4 regions of the Paenibacillus sp. sgz302190 genome follow, and region 1 is predicted to be linked to each of the others. Evidence: riboswitches for the same ligand, from Rfam matches in the RefSeq annotation. Region 1 holds a riboswitch; each other region holds the start of a gene.
The links. Region 1 has a riboswitch for cyclic di-AMP ahead of AC6RNO_RS34760 (NlpC/P60 family protein). Riboswitches for the same ligand answer to the same signal wherever they lie in the genome.
Positions count from the first base shown of each region.

Region 2: another riboswitch for cyclic di-AMP. It lies ahead of AC6RNO_RS15460 (KamA family radical SAM protein); the one in region 1 lies ahead of AC6RNO_RS34760 (NlpC/P60 family protein).
Region 3: another riboswitch for cyclic di-AMP. It lies ahead of AC6RNO_RS16880 (CAP domain-containing protein); the one in region 1 lies ahead of AC6RNO_RS34760 (NlpC/P60 family protein).
Region 4: another riboswitch for cyclic di-AMP. It lies ahead of AC6RNO_RS10530 (TrkH family potassium uptake protein); the one in region 1 lies ahead of AC6RNO_RS34760 (NlpC/P60 family protein).

Region 1 covers NZ_JBZYAO010000060.1:3,937-9,927, reverse strand. Annotated here, with positions in the region: gene AC6RNO_RS34775 (TIM barrel protein) at 1-97, shown strand, start outside; gene AC6RNO_RS34770 (ROK family protein) at 107-2,191, shown strand; gene AC6RNO_RS34765 (DUF8769 domain-containing protein) at 2,217-3,869, shown strand; cyclic di-AMP (ydaO/yuaA leader) riboswitch at 3,966-4,116, shown strand; gene AC6RNO_RS34760 (NlpC/P60 family protein) at 4,121-4,999, shown strand; gene AC6RNO_RS34755 (hypothetical protein) at 5,169-5,828, shown strand; gene AC6RNO_RS34750 (phosphodiester glycosidase family protein) at 5,841-5,991, opposite strand, start outside.
Region 2 covers NZ_JBZYAO010000012.1:91,512-97,502, reverse strand. Annotated here, with positions in the region: gene AC6RNO_RS15465 (S-layer homology domain-containing protein) at 1-3,801, shown strand, start outside; cyclic di-AMP (ydaO/yuaA leader) riboswitch at 3,848-3,987, shown strand; gene AC6RNO_RS15460 (KamA family radical SAM protein) at 4,213-5,361, shown strand; gene AC6RNO_RS15455 (hypothetical protein) at 5,523-5,991, shown strand, end outside.
Region 3 covers NZ_JBZYAO010000014.1:10,632-16,622, forward strand. Annotated here, with positions in the region: gene AC6RNO_RS16865 (stalk domain-containing protein) at 258-1,745, shown strand; gene AC6RNO_RS16870 (TetR/AcrR family transcriptional regulator) at 1,924-2,589, shown strand; gene AC6RNO_RS16875 (DUF4188 domain-containing protein) at 2,600-3,109, shown strand; gene AC6RNO_RS16880 (CAP domain-containing protein) at 3,196-4,077, opposite strand; cyclic di-AMP (ydaO/yuaA leader) riboswitch at 4,085-4,221, opposite strand; gene AC6RNO_RS16885 (hypothetical protein) at 4,409-4,594, opposite strand; gene AC6RNO_RS16890 (DUF4062 domain-containing protein) at 4,591-5,742, opposite strand; gene AC6RNO_RS16895 (MHYT domain-containing protein) at 5,892-5,991, shown strand, end outside.
Region 4 covers NZ_JBZYAO010000007.1:28,415-34,405, reverse strand. Annotated here, with positions in the region: gene AC6RNO_RS10540 (cation:proton antiporter domain-containing protein) at 1-884, opposite strand, end outside; gene AC6RNO_RS10535 (potassium channel family protein) at 884-1,546, opposite strand; gene AC6RNO_RS10530 (TrkH family potassium uptake protein) at 1,559-2,908, opposite strand; cyclic di-AMP (ydaO/yuaA leader) riboswitch at 2,978-3,127, opposite strand; gene AC6RNO_RS10525 (CPBP family glutamic-type intramembrane protease) at 3,366-4,961, shown strand; gene uvrC (excinuclease ABC subunit UvrC) at 5,943-5,991, opposite strand, start outside.

The DNA of each region.
Region 1 (5,991 bases):
TTACGAGCTCAAGGCGCTTTGCGAGCCGGAAGCGATTGAAGATAGCCACAATCTCATTGTGAACCGCATCGCGCAGCTGCCGGCCGCCAAAGGATGAGGTGAACCGATGAAAGCGGGAGCGCGGTTGTCCACCTTGTTCAAACTTCGGGCGCTTTACTTATGCACAGGGCTTGCGGGCGGTTTGCTCAACCCTTATATGACGACCATCTTCGTGCAAGGCGGTTTGGCCAAAAGCCATATCGGCATCATGATGTCGATAGCTTCGCTGGCCATTCTGGGCGCGCAGCTGCTCTGGGGCCGGTTAGCGGACCGCTACCAGATGACCAAATCGATCCTGCTCCTGAGTCTGGCCGTACCGGCCCTGTTATCGATTCTGTATCAGGCGCCGTCCGTATTTCTGATGATAGCGGCTTATATGGCGGCTACCGTCTTCACGGCCCCGCAGGCCCCGATCGGCGACGCTTTCGCCGTGTCGGCCGCCCGATCCGCAGGCTCCTCCTACGGCTCGATCCGCAGCTTCCAGAGCGTCGGCAATGCGCTGGGCGGCTATGGAGCCGGCTTTTTTTTATCGTATTACATGCCTAATCAATTGTGGATCCCGTTTATGCTGTTCAGCTGCCTGGGCGTGATGATCGTGCTTGCGCTGCCTGCCCAGAAGGAATACCATGTCAAAAGCCGGCCTTTCATCGACGGGATCGGGGAGCTGTTCGGCAACAAGCGGTTCGTTTTGTTTTTGGGCGCCTGTTTTCTGGTCAATCAGACGTTGACGGCGTTCAATACGTATTTTGTCGTCGTGTTCCAGATGGTAGGCGGTTCGTACGCTCTCTCGGGAGTCGCGCTGATGATCGCCGCATTTTCCAATGTGCCGTCGATGTTCGCCGCCTCTTTCGTTATCAAGCGGCTGGGCAATGAAAAAACGATGCTGCTGGCGACGCTGGCCTATATGGTGCGCTGGATCATCCAGTATATGTTCCCGATTCCAAGCGTGATGGTCGCCGTGCAAGTGCTGCAGGGGCTGTCGTTCGGCCTTTTTTACGTTGCCGCCGTCGAGTACGTCTCGCGGATTGTGCATAAAGAGATGCAGGCCACCGGACAAAGCGTATTCAATATGGTGTTCGTAGGGCTTGCGGGCATCGCGGGCAATATGCTGAACGGCTTTTTGCTGGAAAAGGGCGGCCCTTCCGCCATGAATCTGGTCTGCGCGTTGAGCTCGCTGCTCGGAGCTGTTATGCTGGTATTTGTCGCCTACGGCTTCAAGCGGCAGCAGACCGGTTCGCTGCCAGCGGAAAAGCGGAAAAAGCGTTACATCGCTTTCGATATCGGCGGAACGAGCGTGAAATACGGGATCGTCGACGAAGCCGGCGAGGTGCTGGCGGGCGGATCTTTGGCAACACAGGCGTCGGAAGACAGCGAGGCATTTATTGAAAAGCTGACGAGCGAAGTCCGCCGGTTTCGCGAAAAAGAGGGCCCGATCAGCGGCATCGCCATTAGCACGGCAGGCATTGTCGACGACTCGGGCACGATCGTAGGGGGCATCGAGAACATCCCGTGCCTGAAGGGCGTGAACTTGAAGCGCGAGCTGGAGTTGCGCACGAGACTGGAGACGCAGGTCATCAACGATGTCAACGCGGCTGCGCTGGGCGAGGCCTGGATGGGCGCCGGCAAAGGCGAGCGGACGTTTTTCTGCATCGCGCTCGGAACGGGCATCGGCGGAGCTATCGTCTTGGACTCCAGGCTGTACAAAGGCTCGCACTTCCGCGCTGCGGAAATCGGCTACATGCATATGAGCCGTATGCAGACCGGCAGCTATGAGACGCGGGCTTCCACTTCGGCCTTAGTCAAGAGCGTGCTTGACAGGCAGCTGGAGGAAACGGCGGCGTCCGGCGTCAATGGCCAGTCCATATTCGAACGGGTCAAAAGCGGAGATTCCGCATGGGCCGAGCCTGTCGACAGGTGGATGGACGAGGTAGCCAAAGGCATTGCCGATCTTATCTACGTGCTGGACCCCGGGCTGATTATTGTGGGCGGGGGCGTCTCCGCGCAAAAAACGTTTTTAACCGACCGGATCGCAGCCAAGGTAGACTCTTATTTAACGGCCGATTTTCAGGGGCTGACGCGCATCGTGCCTGCGCTTTGCGGCAATGAGGCCGGCATGCTGGGGGCCGTATCCTTATTTGCAACCCGGAACTGACTGAATGAAGGGAAGATGTGACGGTATGAGCTTAAACATGATGGAAAGCATGACGGCCGAACAGCGTTATCTGGTCGATCACGCCATGGCGGATATGGATCTGCATTACGATGAGGAAATGAAACTGCTGCGGGATAAAGAAAATGAGCAGCTTCATTATACGCGGGGGAGCGCGCACTATGCGATAGGACTGCTGCTCCGGAACTCTCCGGGAGACTTGGCAAGAGCTTGCGAAGTGCTCGCTACGGTGATGGACATGCAGTACGATTGTCCGGATGAAATCTATCACGGCACGTTTCGCACGGCCCCTCAGGTGCCGCACCCTCCGGCCGGCAGCTTTCCCTGGAAATCTTTTGCGCCGGGCTTCGCCTTCTTTTTGGCCGATACGTTCGGGAAAATATCCGACCGGCTCGACGATCCGGCGGCGAGAGAATCGTTTCAAACCGCTGTAGACGATGTGCTGCCGACGGTTTGGACGACCTATGATCCGAACTGGCGGGAATTCATTGCCTGCGCGTTCGCCGTCATCCTGGAAAATTGGGCGGACAGCCTGCCCGCCAAGCTTGTCGCCCGGATGGATTCCTGCATGCGCAAAGCGGTGGAAGCGTCCATCGACCGGCGTTTGTCGGATGCCATCCCGATGAACACCAACATCGAGCTTATGCATATGTTCATCTGCCACTATTTCGGACACCGGTACGGCATCGCGGACTGGATCGGGCATGCCGACCGGGAGGCGGGCAAGTTCATTGAGGCTTTCGCGGAATTCGGGTCATTCGCGGAGTTTAATACAACGACGTATTACGGCGTCGATCTGACCGTGCTGGGGCTTTGGCGGAACTACAGCAAGACGGACTCGTTCCGGCGGATCGGCCGCGAGGTCGAGCAAGGACTGTGGGCGAACATCGCTTTATTTTACAATCCGAATCTGGAAAATTTGTCGGGGCCGTTCTCGCGCGCCTATGAGATGGAAATGAGAGATCACAGCTCGATCGGCGTCTTTCTTTACCTGGCTTTGGGCCAGGGCTACGAGTATCTCGCCGGGATCAATTGCGAATCCGAGCATGACCCGATGATCGCTCTGGTTGGGGTCGACGTGCCGCCGGCCGTTAAACCGGCGCTGGCTGCGTTCCAGGGCCGGCGGCTGGCCCGGAAGCAGTTCAGAGAGCTGTGCGAACGGGATCGCCCCGGCGCTAATTCGAATCTGTGCACGGCGACGGCCTGGATCGAAGACAATCTGATGATCGGCGGGATGACCGGGAGCCGCAACACGAACGGGCAAATGCATCCTGCGACGATGCACTGGCGAACCGGCGATGGAGACAAGTATTATATGAGGCTGATTCGCCGGGAAGCGGGCAAGCATTGGAACACGCATCTGAGAGGCATTGCGTTCGATGCCGAAGCGGGGCAGGACCGGCTCGCGGTTGACGTTCATTTTCAGACGAATGCGGAGATCGAGCTGTTTTTCGAAATTACGGGCAAGCATATTCACGACGCCGACATAGCTCCCGATGTGTGGACAATGCCTGGGCTGACTTGCCGCATAGAGGCCGATGCGCCTGCGCCTGAAATCAACGTTTTTGACAATCGCGTTGAAGTGGTATACCGCTACCGGCCGCAAGTTTCCGGCGCTCATATGAGGTTTGCGCTCCGCGTCGAGCGCGATCCGGCTTAAGGCTGGGAGCAGGCAAAACGCCTGATTTGGCCTTGGGAATTTTTACCGCGACGCAAAATTTGAAATTTGTCCGAATTCTATGCTAGTCTATCAAAGTAAAAAAAAATGCCGAATCTTGGAGCAGCACAAGCTCCGGTACGGGGGACTTCTTCATTTGGGGTGAAAGATCGGTTCGGATGTCCGAACCGGTCAAGGGAATTCCTCTTCCCGAACCCGTCAACTAACCTCGGAGGCTCAGGGAGGCAATCTTTTTGAAACGTCTTGTTTATTCATGCGCTTTTATCGGCGCAGCAGTATCCGGCGCTGCTTTGCTGCCTGCCCAAGCGGAAGCTTCTCAAGCGCTTTCAGTCAAAGTCCAGGTCAACGACGACATCGTGCAGTTTACGGACGCGCAGCCTTTTATCGACAAAAAAGGGAATTTGCAAGTGCCGTTAAGGGCCGTAACCGACAAACTGGGCTATGAAGTGAAATGGGCGAAGCAAGGAGGCGAGGTCGCCGTCTCGGTGTTGACCAAGGATCAGGTCGTTTCACTGAGGACGGACGAGCAGCAAGCGCTTGTGGGCAGCAAGAAAATCAGCCTGGAGAGCAGCCCGGCTTTTATCCAGGGAAGTACATACGTACCGCTTCGTTTTATTACGGAAACGTTCGGTTCCAAGATCGAGTGGAGCGATGCGAATCAGATCGCGATCGTGAATGCGGACGGCAAGCCCCACAAGCCGGCCTGGACGGCGCCGCCGGAACCGCCCGCACCTGCGCCTGCGCCGCCTCAGCCGTCCATGACCGATCTGATCGTGCAGACGGCGAGCAATTACATGGGAGTCCCGTACAAATGGGGCGGAACGACGCCGCGCGGATTTGACTGCTCGGGTCTTGTCGGTTATGTGTTTGAAGCGGAAGGAATCGATCTTCCGAGAACTTCCGCCGAAATGTACAGCGATGCCGGAACGCCGGTATCCGATCTGAAGGTGGGAGATTTGGTCTTTTTTGGCCGCGGTGTTGTCGATCATGTCGGTATTTATTTAGGGAATGATCAATTTATTTCATCCACCTCTTCAAGAGGAGTAGCCGTCGAGAGTTTGTCGAGCAAGTATTGGGGCGCGAGATACGTTGGCGCCAAGAGAATCATATAGAAGCTAGCCTGTCTGAAAAATGAAAGAAACATCTGTTTTGTGCAAGCCACGGAAAACGGATGTTTCTTTTTTGTGTTGAAAAATTGCGATTTATATCGAATTTTTATCGTTTTTCGCCTATAATGAAGAAATGTTCGGAGAAAGAGGAAGCGGGTGAACGGCAATCTCCATGCTGACAGCAGTCTTGAAGCGGTGGTTTTTAAGAAAAAATACAGCGGTTATCATGAACAATAATCATGCTGCGGAAATAAGCGCTGCGATCCCTCCGGAAATTATGGACGTGATCCGTCGTTTTTTTCAGACATACGACAATTTTCAAGGCGCGCGGAACCTCCAAACGGATACTTTTATTAGAGAAGTGTATTATGCCACGAAGCAGGACCCGGCCGATCAAAGCACGGTGGACGAAATGGAAGTCTATCTGCACTATAAAAACTTGCAGCGCCTGCGTTTGAAGCACTACGAGATCGATGAATTTCTCATGTTGAACAGCGGCGTCTGCCTAGTCGGCGTTACCCGGGAATTCAGCGGCAGCGTCCGGAACCGGGTGCTCTATTTTTTGAATAAGGAAGACGGCGCCTGGCGCTTTCATCATATTGCAAGATCTCATCACGGCACGATTATCGACAAGTTCCAGGTCAAGGAGCAGACGGGCTTCGTCGTTAGCAATGAAAAGGCCGCCATGCTTTTTCTGGCTCACAGCGGCACTTCCGACGCAATCGGCTACATGACAGGCGATTACGTCCATGTGGAAGGGTATCTGGAGGTCGAGCAGCAAGTCGGCGGCCAGTTTTATTACAGAATCGTGCGCATGAACAGGATTCACTGATAAGAGCGGCGGTTATGGAAAAGTAAGGGAAGCGCGGTACAGCGCGGCGTCCCAGGCGACCTGCCCGCCGAGCGACTCCATGACGGTGCGAAGCGGCATATAGATGTGGCCGTCCACGATGGCGGGAGCGGCGGGCAGAACTACCCGCTTGTCGTTCCACAGC
Region 2 (5,991 bases), on a different contig from region 1:
GGAAAGCTATGGGTGTGGGGCATTGTATTTATTATGGTCTGTAATACATTACTCACATTTCCTGTGCAAGCAGCGGAACTATGGAGTCAATATGCCAAGATCGGATCGACCGGCAATAATGCGCCCGGCGGGTTTTCGAATCCGACCGGAGTAGCGGTAGACAGTAGTGGGAATGTATATGTGGCGGATAACAATAACCATCGTATCCAGAAGCTGGATACAGCCACCGGAGTGTGGAACGAGTGGAAAAAGAGCGGCGATGGGCCGGCGTATGGAAGCGGTTTGGGCGAGTTTTCCAATCCGGCAGGCGTAGCGGTAGGCGTCAGCGGGAACGTGTATGTGGCGGATACCAGTAATCATCGCATTCAGAAGCTGACGGTATCCACAGGAGTATGGAGCGAATGGAAGAAAAGCGGAGGGGGCGCGGGAAGCGGCCTGGGCGAGTTTAATAATCCGAGAGGCGTGGCTGTAGACAATAGCGGGAATGTGTATGTGGCGGATGCTTGGAATCATCGCATTCAGAAATTGGATGCAGTTACTGGCGTGTGGAGCGAGTGGAAGAAGAGCGGGGGCGGTAAAGGGAGCGGGTTAGGCGAGTTTAATTTTCCATCCCGCGTTGCGCTGGACAGCAGCGGCAATATGTACGTGGCGGATACCGGCAACCATCGCATTCAGAAGCTGACGGTATCCACGGGAGTATGGAGCGAGTGGAAGAAGAGCGGAGGAGGCGCGGGAAGCGGTCCGGGCGAGTTTAATAATCCGTACGACGTTGCCGTAGACAACAACGGGAATATATACGTGGCCGAGTATGGCAACCATCGCATTCAAAAGCTGACGGTATCCACAGGAGTATGGAGCGAGTGGAAGAAGAACGGCGGTGGTTCGGGCAGCGGCCTGGGAGAGTTTAATCAACCCAAAGGCATAGCGGTGGATGGAAGCGGGAATGTGTATGTGGCCGATTCTGGCAATGAGCGCATTCAGAAGCTGACGGTATCCACAGGAGTATGGATCGAATGGGTATATAGGGGAGCGGTTGCCGGCAAAGGCTTGGGCGAGTTTAGTTATCCGAGCGGTGTGGCGGTGGACAGCGAGCGGAATGTGTATGTGGCCGATTACGATAATCATCGCATCCAGAAGCTGACGGTGTCCACAGGAATATGGAGCGAGTGGAAGAAGAGCGGAGGCGGTTCGGGTGACGGTCTTGGAGAGTTTGAGAATCCGACCGACGTTGCTGTAGACAGCAATGGGAATGTATACGTGGCCGATCGTGATAACCACCGTATCCAGAAGCTTACGGCATCCACGGGAGCATGGAGAGAGTGGAAGAAGAGCGGAGGCGGCAAAGGAAGCGGCCGTGGGGAATTTGATTATCCGAGCGGAGTGGCGGTAGATCGCAGCGGGAATGTGTACGTGGCGGATACGAATAACAGTCGTATTCAGAAGCTGGATGCAGTCACGGGAGTATGGAGCGAGTGGAAAAAGAGCGGAGGGGGCGCGGGAAGCGGCCTCGGAGAATTTTATGGACCTTCCGGCATCGAGGTGGACGGCAGCGGAAATGTGTATGTAGCGGATACCAATAACCACCGTATCCAGAAGCTGACGGCAGCTACAGGAGTATGGAGTGAGTGGAAGAAGAGCGGCGGCGGTTCGGGGAAAGGCCTTGGAGAATTTGACGAGCCTTACAGCGTGGCGGTAGATGCCGGCGGGAATGTATACGTTGCTGACATGAGCAACAATCGCATCCAGAAGCTGGACGTTTCCACGGGGGTGTGGAGAGAATGGAAGAAGAGCGGAGGCGGAGAGGGAAGCGGCCTTGGGGAATTTATTAGTCCAAGCGGTGTAGCGATAGATAGCGGAAACACTGTATATGTCGCTGATTTCGGCAACCACCGTATCCAGAAATTATCTGAGATAACTACCCCTCCGGACGTACCGACCGATGTAAAATCGGAGGTGGCGGAAGGCCAATCGCAAGCAAAGGTCAGTTTTACGGCCCCGCTCAACGATGGAGGCAGCCTCATAACCGGCTATACGGTAACTTCAAGTCCGGGAGGATTGACGTGGACGGGTACAAGCAGCCCAATCACGGTTACGGGCTTAACGTATGGGACGGCATATACGTTTACGGTTGTAGCGACGAATAGCGCAGGAAACTCCGGCCCTTCGGCCGCATCGAACAGCGTGACACCGACAGCGCCGGGAGTGCCTGCTGCGGTACCTGACGCCCCGACGGGCGTAACCGCCGTTGCAGCCAACGGCGGAGCGAAGGTAAGCTTCAATGCGCCATCCAGCAATGGAGGCAGTGAGATCGTCGGCTACACCGTGACCTCGATTCCGGGAGGACTGACTGCAACCGGAACCGGCAGCCCAATCACAGTTACGGGCTTAACGTATGGCACGACCTATACGTTTACTGTGGCGGCGATTAACAGCGTTGGCAGCAGCCCTGTTTCTGCCGTTTCTAATACCGTAAGACTGGAGATCCCTTCCGACGGCGACAGTGGTGGAAGTACGCCGCCACAGTCGATGCCTTCGACTACATCGCAACCTGATAAAACGGGCGTTACCGTTCTCATTAACGGCAAATCGGTGAATGTTGGGACGGCCAAGGTGACGAGCGTAAATTCACAGACGGTAACAACCATCAGCATTGACCGGGACAAGCTGGGGGATCTATTGGCGAAGGAAGGGCGATTCGCTGTGGTGACGATGCTGGCGGATGCCAAATCCGATGTCGTGCGCGGAGAGCTTGACGGACAGATGATCAGCAAAATGGAACTGCAGCAAGCGGTATTGGAAATAAAAACAGATAAAGCGACCTATAACTTACCGGCCGGGCAGATCGACATCCAATCGATTTCGAATCAGTTGGGCAAATCGGCAGCCTTGGAGGATATCAAGATTCAAATCGAAATTGCTGTGTCAAAAACGCCGGCGCAAGGGGTTCTGAAAGAATCCGGGGAAGGGAAAATTTCGGTCGTTGTCCCGCCGCTTGATTTTACGGTAAGAGCTTTTTATAAGGACAAGACGATCGAAGTCAACGGGTTCAAAGCTTATGTTGAACGTACAATAGCGATTCCGGATGGCGTTGATCCTGACAAAATCACAACTGGTGTCGTGGTTGAAACGGATGGAACGCTGCGCCATGTGCCGACCAAGATCGTGCGGCTGGACGGCAAGCTTTATGCCAAGATAAACAGCATGACGAATAGTGCCTATTCCGTCGTATGGCATCCGGTTGAGTTTAAGGATGCGGAGGCGCACTGGGCCAAAGAAGCGATAAACGATATGGGATCGCGTATGATCATCAATGGCGTCGGCAAAGGCTTCTTCAATCCCGATCAAGATATTACACGAGCGGAGTTTGCGGCAATTTTGATTCGCGGATTAGGAGTGCAGCCAAAAGCAGGGGCACTGTCTTTCTCTGACGTTAATTCGAAAGATTGGTATGCCGGCGCGGTTGGAACGGCCTTCGCGTACAACCTGATTAGTGGTTTTGAAGACGGCACCTTCCGCCCGAATGATAAGATTACACGCGAACAAGCGATGGTGATCATGGCCAGAGCAATGGCTATTACAGGGCTCAAAGCGAAGTCTTCCGCAAATGCAGGACAGCTATTGAACTCCTTCACCGACGCGGGTACGATATCGAATTGGGCGAAGAACGGGATTTCCGACTGCTTGGCATCCGGGATCTTTTCCGGACGAAACGGCGCCGTGCTGGATCCTGGAGCCTTCATATCAAGAGCGGAGGTTTCCGTTATTGTTCAAAGACTTCTGCGAAAGTCCGATCTGATTTAATGCGGAATCCCGCTGCGTCATTGACTCTCCGGCGGTGTTTGTGTAAGATAAAAATACGCTTAATTTCCGGTTTAACGAATCGGAAAGCGGGGGAACCAATCTTTTTGGGGCGAATCATGATGTTTATGTAGGGAACCATCTTTCCCGAGCCCGGCAGCTAACCTCGTCAGCAGTAGGTGGGTCATAGTTGCATTGTGTTATATTTGCATTTGCTGACCCGTTTATTCGGGTCTTTTTGCGTTCAATTGGACCCGACGTATAGTTTTCGGCCCGGAGGCATCGACATGTCCTCTTGCCGGCTATAAGACGGGTCATTTTTATTTTGCAGCTTTGATCCGCGGAAGGAGGAGATAGATAGCCGTCTTGGATTCGTTGAAAGCCAACATTCTGTCTTTTCAAGGAGGATGAAATATGCCGCAACCGAAATATATTACCGATATTGATAAAATCCTGGAGATTCCCGAACGCGATCGAACAAGGTTGAAGCAAATAACGGAAAAATTCGTGTTTCGCGTAAACGATTATTACTTGAAACTGATAGATTGGAACAACCCGGAAGATCCGATCAAGAAATTGATCGTTCCCAATGACGGGGAGCTGTCCGAATATGGAAGGTGGGACGCGTCGGATGAGGACACGAATTACGTCGTTCCCGGCTGCCAGCATAAATACAGGACGACGGCCCTTTTGATCGTATCCGAGGTTTGCGGCGCTTACTGCCGCTATTGTTTCCGCAAGCGGTTGTTCCGCAACGATGTCAGCGAGGCGATGTCGAACGTCGACCCGGGGCTGGCCTATATCGCCCGGCACAAGGAGATCAACAATGTGCTGCTGACGGGAGGGGACAGTTTGATCCTTTCCACGGCAAGGCTGAACGGCATCTTCGAACGGTTGAGAGCGATCGACCATGTGAAGATCATTCGGCTCGGCTCGAAAATTCCCGTGTTCAATCCGATGCGGATCTACGAAGACGAGAAGCTGCTGGAGTCCATCCGGAAGCATTCCGACTCGGAGCGCCGCATCTACGTGATGGCGCATATCAATCATCCGCGCGAAATTACGGCGGAAGCGAAGAGGGGCTTCGAAGCGCTCCATCAAGCGGGAGCGATTGTCGTGAACCAAACGCCTGTTCTAAAAGGGATCAATGATCGGCCCGAGGTGCTTGCGGAGCTGCTGGATAAGCTTTCGTGGGCGGGTGTCACGCCTTATTATTTTTTCATTAACCGGCCCGTCGCCGGCAATAAAGATTTCGTACTGCCGCTGGAACGCGTGTACCGGATCGTGGAAGAGGCGAAGGCCCTCACGTCCGGCCTGGGCAAGCGTGTCCGCCTATCGATGAGTCACACTTCCGGCAAAATCGAAATTTTGGCCATCGAGAATGGGAAGGCTTATTTGAAATACCATCAATCCCGGGACGACCAGTACGGGAAATTTATGGCGCTCGACTGCCCTGAGCATGCGGCCTGGTTCGATGATTTGCCCGGAAATGAGCAGTTCTGGAACAAGCCGAAAAAGAAAAACGACAACATTGTCTCCGCCAACGAATTGCTAAGCCGCTAACCGTTTTCTCATGCGCCGCCGCTAACCGTACCTGTACCCGGGAGGGGGCCGCGCCTCCGTCTCGGGACGTAGGGAAAATCGTTCCAGGGGTGCTGGCGGAGCAAGCCGATTTATTCTAGAATGAAGTAAATATTGATTTTATGGAATAGCGGAGGTAAACGGTGGATAAGAAGACGCTGCTTGGAGCACTTCTCGTCTTGGCGGGAATTTTCTTCTTCTTTACGAGTCAGGGAAATGCGATGGATCCTGGGATGGTGTTCGCCTATTTTTGGCCAAGTTTGTTTGTCATTCCTTTGGGGCTCCTGTTTCATTGGATGTATTTCTATGCGACTCGGCGGCGTGGGGCCGGATTGTTGATTCCGGGAGGGATTCTCCTTGTGGCCGGAGGCGTATGCCAGATTTCCATGCTGTTCGACATCTGGGAGTATACGTGGCCGGGATTCCCGCTGGCGGTAGCGTTCGGGCTGCTGGAGTTTTACTGGTTCGGCGGCAAAAACAGATGGATCCTCCTTCCCGTCTTTATTCTGGGAAGCGTTTCGGTGATCTTTTTCGCCATCTTCACGCTTGGGAGTATCATCAGCCTGAACATTATGGGGCAGTCTTCGCTGGCGATCGGGTTGATTGTCGTAG
Region 3 (5,991 bases), on a different contig from region 1:
AAAAAAAAGGAGCTGATCGATTGGCGAGTTCAAGCCCCCCAATTGCCCCGTTTCTCATGTTTGCCGGCAAGGCGAAGACAAATACGGCGTGTCGTGGCAATTGAACCTTGCAAAAAACTAGTACAACGAGGCCGGGGACAGAAGCGAGCGCAATCCTCGGCCTTTCTTTTGCCGATGGGCGCTTTGCGGCGGGCTGCCGAGCCCGCAAAACTACGAATGAGCGGACGAGTTTGTTTAAAATTGGGGGAACTGATTGGATGAAGAGTAAGCTGCAAATATTTATCGCGTTATGGGGGGCCCTATCGTTATCGCTGCTGGTGCCGACCGCCTATTCGAAGGAAACGGTTCCGGCGGCGAAGCAGACGGTCGTCCTGAAAGTAAGCGATCCGGTTGCGACGGTCAACGGCAAACAGGTGGCTTTGCAGACGGCGCCGATCCTGCTGAATAATGTTACGCTTGTACCTCTGCGCTTCATAAGCGAAACGTTTGGCGCAAATGTGAAGTGGGAGGAGAAGAAGCGCGGCATTACGATACAGGACAAGGAACAAACGATCGAGCTTGTGATCGATGACGCATGGTCGCAGGTGAACGGAACGCGCTCCAAATTGGAGCAGCCTGCCGTTATTGTCAACGAAACGGCGATGGTTCCTTTGCGATTCGTAGCCGAAAGCTTGCATCTGACCGTCAGTTACGACGAAACTGTTAAGCAGATTCAAATAACTTCGAACGAGCGGAAAGCGGAAGCCGAACAGGCCGCAGCGCCTGCCAGACAGCGTTTGGAGCATGTGACCGTAGATCATCTAACGGCTGACTGGCGATATCCAAAATCTTTCGACAAGCTGAAATTAGCCCCTCTCTCGACCAAGAGCGTGGCGGCGGCCAAAAATAATCAGGTTTATATCCTTGAAAATGACACGATTACAGGATCAGGACTCGTCATCAAGAAATACGATCCGAATGCTTCAGAGAAGCTTTCTCTGGTAACTGCGATTAACGAGAAGTTCAACTTTGATTATACCGTTAAAAATGACAAAATTCGTTTTATTTACTCGTCGTTCGTTCCCGAGAGATTGATTTACAATGACGCGACCGGCGCTTTGTACGTGCTCGGCGAAAGCACAACGGAGGACCCGCGTTTGCGAACGGTCGTGTATTCCATTTTGCCGGAAGTGAAAATGATTACATATCAGTTTGAAACGCCCGGCTTTTTCAACATCGAGGATAATTTTTTTGCTTCTCTTGACGAGCAAACGTATTATTACGGGGACCCGCACACGCGGTCGGTCTATTCGGCAAAAAAAGGCGAGAAGATGGCTCTGTTCGCCGATTCCGGCACCGAGGGCGTAACCCGAATGATCTCCACGGTAAAAGACGGCGTCACGTATGTGTTTGACAAAAACGGAAAAACGATATTCAAACTTACGGACAATGGGCTGAAAAAAGCAGCCGCAGTATCTGTCGACACGGATTCGATAACCAGGCTGTCAGCCTCCAATGGATACTTCTATGTCCTGGATAAAAACTCGCTCATTCATCGAATCGATCCGAATGGCGAAATATCCGTTTACGCCGATCTTCAAGGCGTTACATACAACAGGGGGATCTTCAATATCCCGGAGACGCAGATACAGCAGTCGGACCCGTTGACGTTGGACCGAAACCGTATATTGATGTCTGCGGATAGCAATGGCAATATTTTTCTTATCGACGATGACATTTTAAAACGCATCAACATTTATCCGTGAGAAATACCCCGCCGCGGCACAATCGCTGCTTGGCGGTAAAACCAACCTCTAACGCGGCCGCTCATCATTGAATGGCCGCGTTAGAGGTTTTCTCATTGACATAAAACTTTACTTGAGTTAATTTATAAATATAAGTTCACAAATGGATGACAATAAGTACGCAGAGAAGGTGAAGGATATGAGAGCGGGAAACCGGCAATCGGTACGCCATAGCAAAAGCAAAATGCCGCTGAGGGAGATTAAAAAAGCCCGCGCGAAGCTGGCTGTTTTTCAGGCCAGTCTTGAATTGATCGGCGAAAATACGTTTCGCGCCGTGTACGTCGACGATATTTGCCGGCGGGCGGAAATATCGAAGGTGACGTTTTTTAAGTTTTTCCCGCAAAAAGAAGACGTACTCATTTATTTCATGCTCGTTTGGCTGACGCGGCGGCTTGTGGAGCTTCGGGAAGAGCAGAAGCGGGGGATGGCCGCGATCCGCCATATTTTCGGCAAGGTGGCCGAGGACGCGAAGAAACAGCCGGGACTGATGCTCAGCCTGATCGGGTTTCTTGCGGAGCAGAAAATGCACCCTTGCATGCCCGATTTGAACGAAGCGGAATTGCATCTGCTGTTTCCCGGCAAGGAGGAGCTGGCCGCTTCCGTCGACCCGAATCTTGACAAACGCTTCCGGCAGTTTGTCGAGGAGGCCAAACAAGACGGCGGCATTGACGCCGAGCGGGATACCGAAAACTTGGTAGCGATGCTGGTCACGCTGTTTTACGGCGCTTATTTAACCGCTCATATGTTCAAAGCTTCGGATTACATGGCTTTTTACGACATGCATTTACAATTCATCGGAAAGTAGGGTGTTTTCTATGGCAAAAGTCGTTCCGGGCCGGTATACGGCCCAAATGGGGGATTCATTCGTCGTATTTATTATCGGAATGCGTGTCAACAAGCTCTGGGCCGTCCATAAATGGTGGCCTGTTATGAGCGCGATGCCCAAAATGCTGAAAGAATTGTACAGCCATCCCGAGCTCGGATTTTTACACTCCGAATATTTGTTAAGCTGGCGCGGAGTGACGCTGATCCAGTACTGGAAGTCGTTCGATGATCTGGAAAAATACGCGCGCGGCGGCGTGCACTTGAAAGCGTGGCAGGCATTCAACCGGAGCGTCGGCACGGACGGGACGGTCGGCATTTTTCATGAGACGTATCTCATGAAGGAGGGGCAGTATGAATGCGTGTACGGCAATATGCCGCGCATGGGGCTTGGGGCTGCAGGCGAACATGTGCCGGCTACGGGAAAAAGGGAGACCGCCCGCAGAAGAACGGGCGGAACCAACGATCCCGCCGTACCGACTCCGCCGAATCCCGCGGTATAATCTGAAGCGAACTGCGGGACAATAGTAGCGAATAGCAAAACAACCGTTTCCGGAGGGTTCGGAAACGGTTGTCGTATGAATCAATATTAATTGGCGATAAATTCTTGAACCCATTCGTTGTTGTAAAAGGCTACGCCAATTTTCGTGTAGTTAGGGCTTAAGATGTTTTGGCGATGACCTTCGCTGTTCATCCAGGCAGTCATAACTTCTTGCGGAGTTTGCTGCCCCATGGCAATATTTTCGCCGGCATACGTGTACTGGATTCCGTATTTGGTCATCATATCGAACGGAGATCCGTAAGTTGGCGAAGTGTGATCGAAGTAATGGTTGTTGTACATGTCTTTCGCTTTATCAAGCGCCATAGCAGCCAAACTGGAGTCGCTTGTAAGCGGGCTCAAGCCTGCTTTGGCCCGTTCCTGATTGACCAGGGTGACGACTTGATCGGCATACGCGGAGCTCGAAGTATCCGTAGTCGTGCCTGTTGTCGTTCCTGTATCAGTGCCTGTGGAAGGCTGTGTCGTTGTTCCTGTGTCAGTGCCTGTAGAAGGTTGTGTCGTCGTACCTGTGCCACTGCCTGTGTCAGTACCCGTAGAAGGCGTATCCGTCGGAGTTGTGCCGGTGGAAGGCGTTCCGGTATTCGAGTCTGAGTCATGATGTCTTACGTGATGGTAAGAACCCGATGGCATATTGTAATTGCCGGGAGATTTAAACAGGCCGGCCCAGTTGCTCGGATCAAACAATTGCGGATATTGCTGAAGCAAGCTGTCCAGGGAAGTTCCTTGAGAATTTCCTTGCTGGAGTCCTTGCTGAAGTAATTGCTGAATGTTTTGCTGAAGCCCTTGCGGGAGCCCCTGCAGATTGCCGATGACTTGGCCGTTCACAGTGTAAGTAGCTGCGGATGCCGCTCCGGAACTTACGATCATGCCTAATACCAGCGCACCTGTGATAGCTGTTTTCTTGAAACGCATTAAAACCATCCTCTCCTTTTTTGGCCTACGAGGTTAGCTGACGGATTCGGGTCAAAGAGAAATCACCCTGCCATTTTGCAATGGCTTCACCCCAAATAAAGAGGTTCCCCCGTGCATCTTTCGATGCTTTGGCCGTTTTGTTTGCTCAGCAAGAACAGCAGTTTCCCGCGTCCTTCTGTGGGTTTCATTCTAGCATAGAAAACTAGGGGGGATCACCCCTCAAATGTTTCCATTGATAGAAACAGGCAGCCGCAACAAAAAAGCCCGGCCGTCAGGTTTCCCTGATCTGGCCGCGCTTGGCGTCGTTTCGGTTGGTATGTACGCTGTTCGCTTATCGGCGTCTTGCTGCCGCGAACCGGCTTTTTATCAATTCCAAAGCTTTCGTGCTTTCTTCCTTTTGCTCTCTTAGCAAATCTTGAAAGCTCTTGTTGGGAGAAACAAAAAGCAGCGCGTCTTTGGGCTGCTCGCCTACGGCTACCGACACTTTTCCGTTAATGGATACATATACAGTTGTCATGGCTGCATCCCTCCGATCATTTTCCGGGCAAATTCAAAAACCATAGGGTTCTGGTTCATTATAGCATATAATACGTCATCTCGAAAAGTGACAAACTTCCGCGCATCCCAGCCGGAATCGGCCCGAAAGTGGCAGGTCATGACCCGGTCCTGGCATTTTACCGTTAAGTAGAGCGTTTGCTTGGCTTCATTGAAAAAAAGCTGCTCCGGATTGTCCCTTTTCGCCGTAATCGATACGTACGATTTTTCATTATTCAACAGAAAAAAAGGTTCGCTAGTCGTATTCCCGACTTCCAGCAGCAAATTCATCCGCCCGTTGTCGCGCGTATATATCGTAACGGCCGAGCAATCATGAAAGGCGCCGATGTCCTCGGACATATAGTTTCCGTAATGGCGCTTCACCATTCTGCCTTTGAGCTTGCTCATAAAATCGGTGAAAAAGAGCGCCATCCGATCTTTCGGTAAATGTTGAAAAAGCGGAATATTGCGCTCGATGAATTGAGCGAACTCTTCATGCAGTTGAATTTGTTTCGTATACGTTTCGAACGTAGCTTCAAGCGGAAGCAGCAGAACGCCTCTGCGCATCAAGTCGCTGAAATAGTCTTTCCAGTCGATAGAGACACCCAGTGAGAGCTCTTCCATATAAATCCCTTTTTTGACCAAATCATCGATGAAAAACCACACGTACGGATCGATGTGGGAAGGTACTTGAGTATGGCTTTTTAATGCGGCTGTAATGTCCGCGGCTTTAGGATAAGCCCCGGTTTCTTCGGCGTGCCTGTTCGTAATTTCTTCGATAATGCCTTTCATAGTGCTGAAAAACAGGCGCTTGACGCCGGTTTCTACAAAGACAAGCACGGTCTTATTCAAACGGGTTGCCTGTATGTACTCCAGATGGGTAATCGTCCGGTCGTATTTGGGGTAGAACGTGCCCCCTTTATCTTTAATAAATAAAAGAAAAACTTCCGACTCTTCGACTTTTTTGAGGCATTTGCTAATAGGATCCTGATGCGAGTCCCACGGGCCAAAATTTCGTTCGTACATAAGAGGATCATGCCCGATTTCCGTCAATTGCTCGAAAACGGCGTTTCGAATCGGCCGCAATTCGTCTTGGCCTACGGAGCTAATGAATATTTTCGCTTTAGGCAAAACGTTCACCCCTTACCTTATCTGCAACTATTATACCTTATTTGATGCTTTTTTCGCATATTTTCATTGAGCAAGTGAAGAGAGGGATGGTAATATATTGAAAGAACGACATTACGACAATAATCGACAAACAGAGAGAGGGATTGTACATGCAGCATGTTCATGGTACGTACGATACGGGACTGGTCATATTTTCATATATCGTAGCTGTCGTTGCGTCTTATACGGTTCTTGATTTAACCGCACGGA
Region 4 (5,991 bases), on a different contig from region 1:
ATAAAGATGAGCATGCGCATCATTAACGTTATATTTTCCGAAAAATGGCCCATTTCCTGCAGCTTGTCCTGCATGTCCAGCTTGAACGTCTCCACGTTCCCCCAAATAAGCCCGGCCGTAAACGTAGCCATAAATCCGCTGACGCCGAGGGCTTCGCCCGCCATATATGCTCCGAGAGCCGCAACGATCATCGCAATCGTCGCATATTGGCGCAGCAGCCCAAGCTTCAGATGCGCGGTCAAGTATGCAAGGGCCAAGCCGATCGCCGCGCCGACGAGAAGCCCTCCCGCCGCCGTTTTGACGAACGCCCAGATTCCCGAGCCAACCGAAACTTCCCGGGTGCCCAGGATGACCGCAATGAGCGAAAAGGTCAAAATCGATCCCGTCGCATCGTTAAAGGCCGATTCGCTTTCCACAGTTTCCCTGACTTTCGGGCGGATCTTCACCTGCTTGAACACGGGGATGAGCGTAGCCGGGTCCGTCGAACTGATGACCGCCCCGAGCAGCATCGCGTATATCCAGGGCAGGCCAAGCAGCAGGTGCGCCGCCACGGCCACTACCCCGCACGTAATCATAACGCCGGGGACGCTGAGCAGGCTGACGGTGATCCACACTTTGCGAAGGCCGGAGAGGCGGATGTTGCGCCCGCCGTCGAACAAAATGAGAGCGGAACCGATCGCAAGAATGAACTGGTTCGTAAATGAAGTGTTGGATTCCTGTATCCAGCCCAGGCCTTGCCCGACAATGATGCCCCCTACGAGAAAAAGCGCGACATCCGGCAGCTTCAACAGGTGTGCAGCTTTGCCCAGCAGCATGCCCAGACTGAAAATAATAAAGAGCAGCAAAATGACATGCTCAATCATGACGGCAGACGCATTTTCCATTATCCGATAACTTCGCTCTCAAATTCTTCGATTTGTTCATTCGTCCCGATGATCACCATAACATCCTTTTCATTGACAACGTCTGTCGCAAGCGGCGCGATGATCACACCGCTTTGCTTGTTGATGGCAACGACGCTGCATCCGTATTTGGCCCGGGGGTCCAGATCCTTGATCGTTTTGCCGCACAGGCGCTTGGGCACCGACAGCTCGACGATCGTGTAATCTTTGGACAACTCGATGTAATCCAGAAGGTTAGGCGATACGAGCTGGTGCGCCACGCGGATGCCCATATCCCGCTCCGGATAAATGACGCGGTCCACGCCGATTTTATTCAGCACTTTGCCGTGCAGCTCGGACAGCGCCTTGGCGACGACCATTTTGACACCCAAATCTTTCAGCACAATAGCGGTTAAAATGCTGGCCTGAATATCGTCGCCGATCGCGACGACCGCACAGTCAAAGTTGCGCACGCCGAGCGACTTCAGCACTTCCTCGTCCGTGGCATCCGCCACGACCGCATGCGTCAGCTCGGAGCTCATCTCGTCGACCGCTTCTTCGTCCTTGTCGATGCCGAGCACCTCATAGCCCAGCTTGATCAGCTCCTTCGACAAGCTGGATCCGAATCGGCCCAGACCGATTACCGCGTATTGATTTTTTTTCATCTCCAGTATCCCCTAACCAATCGTAATTTTACCCTCAGGGTATCTATATAATTCTTTTTCCTGTTTCGGCTGCAGCGCGTAAGCGAGCGTTATAGGACCGAGCCGGCCGGCGAACATCGTCAGGCTGAGCATAATTTTGCCGAAAACGGTCAGCGACGGCGTAAGCCCCATAGTCAAGCCGACAGTACCGAAGGCGGACGTCACTTCGAACAATATTTTCAAAAACTGCACGGACTCCGTCGTCGATAACAGCATGGACACGAATATGACGAGAAAGAGCGCGATCATCGTGAGCGTAATCGCTTTGAGAATGCGGTCCTTCGCCAGACGGAAACGGAAAATGACGATATCTTCCTTGCCTCGGATCATCGTGATGATGGCGGCAATGAGAATGGTGAACGTCGTCGTTTTGATCCCGCCCCCCGTCGAGCCGGGAGAAGCCCCAATAAACATGAGAATCACCATGAAAAATTGCGACGCCTGACGCATGGCGCCGATGTCCACCGTATTCGCGCCGGCCGTCCGGGGCGTGACGGATTGGAAAAACGAAGCCAACATTTTTCCGCCGAAATTCAGCGGTCCTAACGTCTTGGTGTTCGTGTATTCGAATATAAATATCACTAGCGCGCCGAAAACGATCAGAAATCCCGTCATGGCAAGCACGACTTTGGAATGCAGGGAAAGTTTCTTCGTTTTGTGATATTCCATCAAATCGGACAAGACGATGAAGCCGAGACCTCCGAGCACGATCAGCGCCATCGCGACGACGTTCACCGTGAAATCGTTGACGTATCCGGTCAGCGAGACGAAAGGAGCATCGGCGGTGCCGAACAGGTCGAATCCGGCATTGTTGAACATCGAAACCGCATGCCAGATGCCGAAGTACAGCGCCTTCGAAAATTCCATGTCGAACGACCAACGGATCGTGAACAAAATCGCCGCTATCGCTTCGATGCTTAATGAATAAATAAGTACTTTGCGGATCAGCCGCACAATCCCTTCCATACTGCCCTGGTTGAACGCCTCCTGTAGCAGCAATCTTTCCTTCAGCGTAATTTTTTTGCGCAGCACGAAGGCGAACAGCGTGGCCATCGTCATGAAGCCGAGACCGCCGATCTGGATCAGGCTGACGATGACGACTTGTCCGAACACGGTAAATGCCGACCCGGTATCGACCACGACGAGGCCGGTTACGCAGGTCGCCGATGTGGCCGTAAACAGCGCATCGATAAAAGGCAGCGACCGGCCGCTCGTCGAGGCAAAAGGAAGCGTCAGCAGCCCCGCTCCGATCAAAATAATGGCGGCGAATCCAAGGACCAGAATTTGCGGAGGCGTAAGCTGCCAAATGCTTATTTTTTTCATAAATCCCCCTGTTGTCATCAATTGAACACGCAAAAAAAGACACTGGAAATCCAATGCCTTATTCGGAAATGGTTCCTGACGTAAAGCCTACGAGGTTAGCTGACGGATTCGGGTGCGCGCAGTCACCCTATTTGTCCGGTTTTTTGACGCCGGAGACAAAATTCACCCCAAATTACATGGTTCCCCCGTTTTCAACAAGAAATTCGGCTTTTTATTCAATTGATATGAATTATATATCTGATTTATTGTTCCGCACAAAGTTGTTTTCAGCGGATTTGCGGGGGTTTTCGCAGCATTCCATCGTGTCTGGCAAGCAGGAGAGGGCGTTACGATTCGAAATCGCGAATTTGCCCCGGTTTACGTTTTATTTTGCATGAATTGGTTTTCCTTAACATCTGTGATACTTTTAATTTAGCGTATTTGCGAACCAACATTATCCAAGGAGATATTTTATCCCATGATGCGAATGAAATTGAACCGAACTTTGCTGATCCTCGCGTGCATCGGCGTGGCCTTGTATATGGGGGTCAATATGCTTGCGGGATATCAAACGGAAGAAGCGGCCCCGGCGGAAAGTCCGGCCGTTACGAAGCAGCAGGCGGCCGACGCGGCCGGGCAGTTTTTGCAAAGCCGCTACGGCATCGGCCAGCCGAGTACTTTCGTCGTATACCAGTCCGAAAAGTCGAGAAGCGGATACTTGCAGAAAGAACACCTTTTGCACGAGTATGAGCTGAAATACGGGGACCGCTTCCCGCTCGATTTCTATCAGGTCAGCGCCGTCGATCCCGGCAGCAAGCGCAAATTCGAAGTTGACGTCAACTACAAAAGCTTGCAAATCGTCGGCTGGCGCGAGACGCTCACCGGTACCGCCGCAGCGATCGGCAGGCAAAAAGCGGACCAGCTGGCCAAGGAGGAGATGAGCCGGCAGGGCTTTAATCCCGACGATTTCAGTCTTGTCGAGGAGCCGAAGAAAGCGGCCGGCGCGAACACGTACGTTTACGAAAAGAAAGCGGAAGCCATCGGCGGTTCCAAGCTGCGCTTGCGGATCGATTTTGACGATAACGCTTTGGTCGGCTATGCCGTGCAATTCAGCATCCCAGAGGACCATCAGGCATGGCTTGACTCGCAGGATCAATCCGCCTCGTTCATGACCTGGATCAGCATGGGCTTTACGTTCCTGATGTCCGTTGCGGCCATCGTATATGCCGTCAGGCACCGCAAGCAGATGGATTTTCGCAAGGGCCTGCTGCTCACTGTTATTTTTACGACGATTTACATCGCCAACAACATCAATATGTATCCGGCTTTCAAAACGATGTCCGGCGATATCGCAGACAACGGAACCGCCACATTGGCCGGCTCGCTGTTCATGAACGTCGTCACGCTGCTGCTCGGTCTATCGGTCTACATCTCGCTTGCTTCCGGCAGCCGGTGGTGGGAGTCGAACGGGTGGAAGCCTTGGCCGGCTTGGCGGGAATCGCGCTTCGGATCGGAAGTGTTTCACGGAATGGGCCGGGGCTACTTGCTCGCCCTGTTCATCCTTGGGGTCCAGCAAGTTCTGTTCTATGCGGGCGAGGTCCGCTTCGACGTATGGGCCGTGAACGATCCGGGGGATTCCGTATTGAATATGCTGGAGCCCAAATTGTTTCCGCTGATGGCGTGGGCCGCCGCAATATCGGAAGAAGCCGCTTACCGGCTGCTCGGCATCCTGCTGTTCAAAAAGCTGTTCCGCTCGAACTTCATCGCCGTTCTGCTGCCGAGCATCATTTGGGCCGCGAGCCATACGCAATACCCGATCTATCCGGTGTATACCCGCCTGATCGAGGTAACCGTCATCGGCATCATTCTCGGCTATGTGTTCCTGAAATACGGCTTCATCACCGCCGTATTCGCCCATGCTTGCATGGACAGCATCCTGATGGGCCTGTCGCTGTTCTCGCTGGACCAGGCGGGCGATGTTGCCGCAGGTATCTTCTACATCCTGCTGCCGGCCCTCGCCGCGCTGCTGCTGGCATGGTGGCACCGGCGGCGCCTCGCGCCAAGCCCGGGGTAGAGCCAGCGCATGGCTGGCGGTGCGCGGGGATAGCCCCCGTGCGGCGCTGAGAACCTGCGGACGCTCGCTGGGCTGCGCTCGTCGGGCTGCGCGCGGCGCACCTCCGAACGCCCACTAGAGTCTGCGCTCGTTAGGCAGCCCGTGGCGCTGATAACCTCCGAACGCTCGCTGGGCACTCGCGGTGCTGAGAGCCTTCGAACGCCCACTAGGGTCCGCGCTCGTTGGGCAGCCCGTGGTGCTGATAACCTCCGAACGCTCGCTGGGCACTCGCGGTGCTGAGAGCCTTCGAACGCCCACTAGGGTCTGCGCTCGTTGGGCAGTTCCCAGCGCTGATATCCTGCAATAATCAAATCGGAGATAAAGTGACAGGCTAGCGAAACCAGGGGACGCAGCCGCTCTACCCTAAGTCACGCCTCTCCTACACGGGATGGGGCGCATGGCAGCTTGACAGACAAAAACCTGCAAAAGTGCAGGTTTTTTCCTTAAAAATGGTTCATTTTCGCGAAAAGCCTGCAATTGTGCAGGAATTTTCGATGAAATTAGGTCTGAGCCCATGTTCGCGGCGAAAAGCCTGCACATTTGCAGGAATTTTTCGTGGACAGTGGATCAACCGCGCAAAAACTGTACTTTTGCAGGTTTTTTCGCGCAACTAGGCAAATGGTGCGACCGACTCTGGCGTGTGGGCTTCTCAGGAACCAGCAAATCTGCAGGTAGTTTCGTTCAAACCATCCTGGGCGAGAATTCCTGCACAATCGCAGCTTTTTCCGCCAAATGGACCGATTCCGTTGAAAAAACCTCCCACTTTACACGAAAATAGAACGCAGGAAACTTGGTACCGGCGTCCACAACGTTATAGGAGTTTGCGCAGGTTTTCGGCAGGCTCCGGAACAACACTTTTCCGCCGTCATGCAGCGCAGCCCCCGATAGGAGCTGCGCGAGGTGCACACCTTTCACGTAAACCGACAAAAAAGCGGGGCCCCCTTACTCCTGGGGAACCGCCGCCTCATTTTCGCCTTGCAAAGCTTTCATA